2 regions of the Kineococcus auxinigenes genome follow, and region 2 is predicted to be linked to the other one. Evidence: riboswitches for the same ligand, from Rfam matches in the RefSeq annotation. Region 2 holds a riboswitch; the other holds the start of a gene.
The links. A riboswitch is a leader RNA that binds a small molecule or an ion and turns the genes downstream of it on or off. The one in region 2 is predicted to bind S-adenosylmethionine.
Positions count from the first base shown of each region.

Region 1 (2,374 bases), on a different contig from region 2:
CCAGCTGCTGCGGTGGATGCGCGCGGACGGGGTGCTGCCCCGTGCGCAGGCCGCGCCGCCGCCCGGGGGAGGGGGCCGGTGAGCGGGGCGCGGCTGCGCTGGCTGGGCCACTCCACCGCCGTGCTGGACGCCGCGGGGGTGCGGGTGGTCACCGACCCGGTGCTGCGCGGGTCGTTCGCGCACCTGCGCCGCCGCCCGCCGCTGCCGGACCCCGAGCACTCCGCCGACCCGGCCCTGGTGCTGCTATCGCACCTGCACCACGACCACCTGGACCTGCCCTCGCTGCGCCGGCTGCGCCCGCGCTGGGTGGTGGCCCCGCCCGGTTCGGCCGCGTGGCTGCAGCAGCGCCTGCGCGGCACCGGCAGCGCGGTCGGGGAGGTCGCCGTGGGCTCCTCCGTCGAGGTCTCGCGCGCCCCGGCGGGCCCGGTGACGGTCACCGCGCTGCCCGCCCACCACGACGGCCGCCGCACCCTGGGCCGGCTGACGGGGGCTCCCGCCGGGGCGCTGCCCGTGGGGCACCTGGTGCGGCTGCCGGGGGTGTTCCCCCGACGGCCCGAGGCCGCCGGCGGCGCGGACCTGCTGCTGTGGGCGGTGGGTGACAGCGGGGAGTTCGACGGGTTCGCCGAGTCGGTGCTGCGCGCCGCCGGGCGTGCGCCCGACGTGGCCCTGGTGCCCGTGGGCGGCTGGGGCCACACCCTCGGCGAGCACCACCTCGACCCCGAGCAGGCCGCGGCGCTGGTGGCCCGGGTGCGCCCGCGCGTGGCCGTGCCGGTGCACTGGGGCACGTTCGCGCCGGTGGGCCTGGCCCGCACGATGGGCGAGCGGTGGACGGCGCCGGGCCGGCGCTTCGCGGGGGCGGTGCGCGAGGCGGGCGGGCGGGCGGTGCTGCTGCGCCCGCGCGGCGCGCTGGACCTCGACGCCGCCGGCGAGCTGGTGCCCTCCCGGCCCCGGGCGCGCTGACGGCGCCGACCGGCGCCGTCGCCCGTGCGGCGCAGGGTGCGGCGGCGCCGTTTTGACAGCGCGGGCGGACGTCACGTTTGATGTCGCCACCATCCAGAGCGGCCGAGAGACCTGGCTCGACGACGCCGCAGCAACCTCCATCCGCTCCCTGGCCGGAGCGGGCGGTGCGGTGCTCACGCCAGGAACGATGGAGGAGCAGTGTCGGCCGTACCCACGCGCCCCGCGTCCAGTCCCGCCGTGCCCGGTCCCGCTGCGTCTGGTCCCGCAGCACCCGGTCCCGCAGCGTCCCGTCCCGCCGCGGCCGTCCCCGGCGCCGGGCGCGTCGAGGCCGCCGGCGTCGTCCTGCGGGGGGTGGGGCGCTCGTTCACCACCGGCTCCGGCAGGCACGACGTCCTGGCCGGGGTGGACGTGGACGTGGCGCCGGGCAGCACCGTGGCCCTGCTGGGCGCGTCCGGCTCCGGCAAGTCCACCCTGCTGCGCCTGGTCGCCGGGCTGGACACCCCCACCTCCGGCACCGTGGAGGTCGGCGGCGAGGCGGTGCGCGGGGTGGGCGGGCGCACGGCCGTGGTCTTCCAGGAACCGCGGCTGCTGCCGTGGCGGGACCTGGCCGGCAACGTCGCGCTGGGCCTGCCGCTGGGCACGCCGCGCGCCGAGGGCCGCGCGCAGGTGCTGCACCAGCTGGAGACCGTGGGCCTGGCCGGGTTCGCCGGTCACCGGCCGCGCCGCGTTTCCGGCGGCATGGCCCAGCGCGCCGCGCTGGCCCGCGCCCTGGTGCGCCGCCCCGGGGTCCTGCTGCTCGACGAGCCGTTCGCCGCGCTGGACGCCCTGACCCGGCTGAAGATGCAGGACCTGCTGGACGACGTGCAGCGCGGCACCGGCGCGACCGTCCTGCTCGTCACCCACGACGTCGACGAGGCGCTGCACCTGGCCGACCGCGTGCTGGTGCTGGGGACCACCGAGGGCCGTGTCGGCGCCCACGTCGTGCGCGACCTCGCCGTGGGACCGTCGCGCCCGCGCGACCGCGGCGACGCCGACCTCGCCCACCTGCGCGTGGAGCTGCTCGAACTGCTCGGCGTGCCGCGCGCGCACGCCTGAGCGCCGGGCCCTGCGGGCCCGGCTCCGCTGCACCCCCGAACCCGCAACACCCCCGCGAACCCCCGTCGTCCGCCGCTCGTGCGGACGACCCTGCCCCCTGGAGACAACCGTGTCGCACTTCCCCCGCCCCCTCGCGCGCCGCACCGCCCTGGGTGCCCTGTTCGGCGGCGTCGCCCTCGGTGCCGCCGGCTGCGTGCAGGGGGAGTCCTCCTCGGGGGCGGCCCCGTCTGCCGGTTCGGGCTCGGGCGGGGACACCGTCCGCCTGGACTACGCGTACTACAACCCGCTGAGCCTGGTGGTGCGTCAGCAGCGGATCCTG
Region 1 is NZ_JBKBCT010000009.1:50,221-52,594, reverse strand. Features, by position in the region: gene ACRYR9_RS05115 (alkaline phosphatase family protein) at 1-82, shown strand, start outside; gene ACRYR9_RS05110 (MBL fold metallo-hydrolase) at 79-960, shown strand; SAM riboswitch class I at 1,047-1,154, shown strand; gene ACRYR9_RS05105 (ABC transporter ATP-binding protein) at 1,303-2,055, shown strand; gene ACRYR9_RS05100 (aliphatic sulfonate ABC transporter substrate-binding protein) at 2,165-2,374, shown strand, end outside.
Region 1: another riboswitch for S-adenosylmethionine. It lies ahead of ACRYR9_RS05105 (ABC transporter ATP-binding protein); the one in region 2 lies ahead of ACRYR9_RS13065 (MFS transporter).

Region 2 (2,374 bases):
CGAGGTCCTCAGCGCCCCGGCGCCGGTGGTGCTCTCGGTCACCGACCAGGCGTTCCGCGCCCGCTTCCCCGACTTCAAGGGCATCCTCGCCGCGCGCAAGAAGCCGGTGACGGTGCTCGGGCTGGCCGAGCTCGGCGTCGACCCCGCCACCGTGGGCCTGGCCGGGTCGGCGACGCAGGTGCTCGAGGCCGCGCCGCGCCCGCAGCGCGAGGACCGGGTGCTCGTGACGGGGGGCGCCGAGACCGTCCCGGCGCTCGTGGACTACCTGGCGGAGAAGGGCTTCTCGTGAACGTGCTCGTCCTGCTCGACCACGACGGGGCGCGGCTGCGCCCCACGGCGCGCGAGCTGCTGACCCTCGCCCGCGGCCTGCCCGGCGCGCAGGTGCACGCGGTGTGGATCGGTGCGGCCCCCGGCGGGGAGACCCGTGCCGAGGCCGGCGCGCACGGTGCCGCCGTCCTGCACCACGTCCTCGTCGACGGCGCCGACGAGCACCTCACCGCCTCCGTCGCCGAGGTGCTGGAGACGGTGCGCACCGAGGTGGGCGCCCCGCTGCTGCTGGTGTCCTCCACCTTCGAGGGCAAGGAGGTCGCCGCCCGCCTCGCCGTGCGCACCGGCGCGGGCGTCGTCACCGGCGCCGGTGCCGTCGAACGCGACGCCGAGGGCCGCTTCGTGGCCGGCAAGACCGTCCTGGCCGGCACGTGGACCACCCGCTGCGCCCTCACGGGTCCGTTCGGGGTCGTGGCCGTGGCGCCCAACTCCGTGCGGGCCACGCCGCTGCCGCAGGCGCCGGAGCCGGCCGTCGTCGAGCACCGCGTCCAGGCCCCGGCGGCGGCGCGCGCCGTCACCGTCCACTCCCGCGAGCTGCGCCCGACCTCCGACCGCCCCGCGCTGGCCGAGGCGGAGGTCGTGGTCGTCGGCGGTCGCGGCGTGGAGGGCGACTTCTCGGCCGTGGAGGAGCTCGCCGACGCGCTCGGCGGCGCGGTGGGCGCCACCCGCGTGGCCACCGACGAGGGCTGGATCGGGCACGAGGCGCAGGTCGGGCAGACCGGCGTCACCATCAGCCCGCGCCTGTACGTCGGCGCGGGCGTCTCCGGCGCGGTGCACCACCGCGGCGGGATGGCCGCCTCCGCGACCGTCGTGGCCGTCAACAGCGACCCCGACGCGCCGATCTTCGAGTTCGCCGACTACGGGATCGTCGGGGACCTCACCGAGGTGCTCCCGGCGCTGAGCGCCGAGGTCCGCCGCCGCCGAGGCTGAGACCCGGCGCGGGTTTGCGGGCCGGTTCCGTCGTGCCCTAGGTTTCTCGACGACCATCCAGAGCGGCCGAGAGACCTGGCTCGACGACGCCGCAGCAACCACCCCTCGGGGAAGGTGCTTCCGCCAGGGCCGATGGGAGTCCTGGTGAGCTCTGCCCGTGTCGTCGTGCCCGCTGCCGCCGACGAGCGCGTCCTGCGCCGCCGCGCCGCGCTCGGCAGCTTCGTCGGCACCACGATCGAGTGGTACGACTACTACCTCTACGGCACGGCGGCCGCGCTGGTGTTCGCCCCGCTGTTCTTCCCGCAGGTGGGCGGCGCCGTCGGCGTCGTCGCGGCGTTCGCGACCTACGCGGTGGGTTTCGTGGCGCGCCCGCTGGGCGGCGCGGTCGCCGGTCACCTCGGGGATCGGCTGGGGCGCAAGAAGGTCCTGGTGGCGTCCCTGCTGCTCATGGGCGCCTCCACGGCCCTCATCGGCCTGCTGCCCACCTACGCGACCATCGGGATCGCCGCGCCCGTGCTGCTCGTGACCGCCCGCCTGCTGCAGGGCTTCTCCGCCGGCGGCGAGTGGGGCGGGGCGGTGCTGCTGGCGGTGGAGCACGCCCCCGAGCGGCGCAGGGGGTTGTTCGGCGCCGTGCCGCAGATGGGCTCGGCCGCGGGCATGGTCCTGGCCAGCGGGGGTTTCTGGCTGACGCGAACCCTCACCACCCCCGAGCAGTTCCTCTCCTGGGGCTGGCGGGTGCCGTTCCTGGCCAGTTCCGTGCTCGTCGTGGTCGGTCTGCTCATCCGGCTGAAGGTGACCGACTCGCCGGTGTTCTCGAACCTGCGCCGCACCGGGGCCGTCGCCCGCCGCCCGGTCGCCGACGTGCTGCGCGAGGACGCCCGCGGGGTGCTGCTGACCAGCGGCATGCGCCTGGGGCAGATCGGCGGGTACGTCCTCTACACGGTCTTCGCCCTGAACTACCTCACCGAGCACGTCCGCGAGGACGGCGCCGACGTGGGTCTGCTCGCCGTCCTGGTCGCCTCCGTGCTGAGCCTGGCCACCACCCCGCTGTGGGGACTGGCCTCGGACCGCTTCGGCCGCAGGCCCGTGTACCTGTTCGGGGCGCTGCTCACCGCGG
Region 2 is NZ_JBKBCT010000045.1:14,550-16,923, reverse strand. Features, by position in the region: gene ACRYR9_RS13075 (electron transfer flavoprotein subunit beta/FixA family protein) at 1-289, shown strand, start outside; gene ACRYR9_RS13070 (electron transfer flavoprotein subunit alpha/FixB family protein) at 286-1,257, shown strand; SAM riboswitch class I at 1,308-1,396, shown strand; gene ACRYR9_RS13065 (MFS transporter) at 1,402-2,374, shown strand, end outside.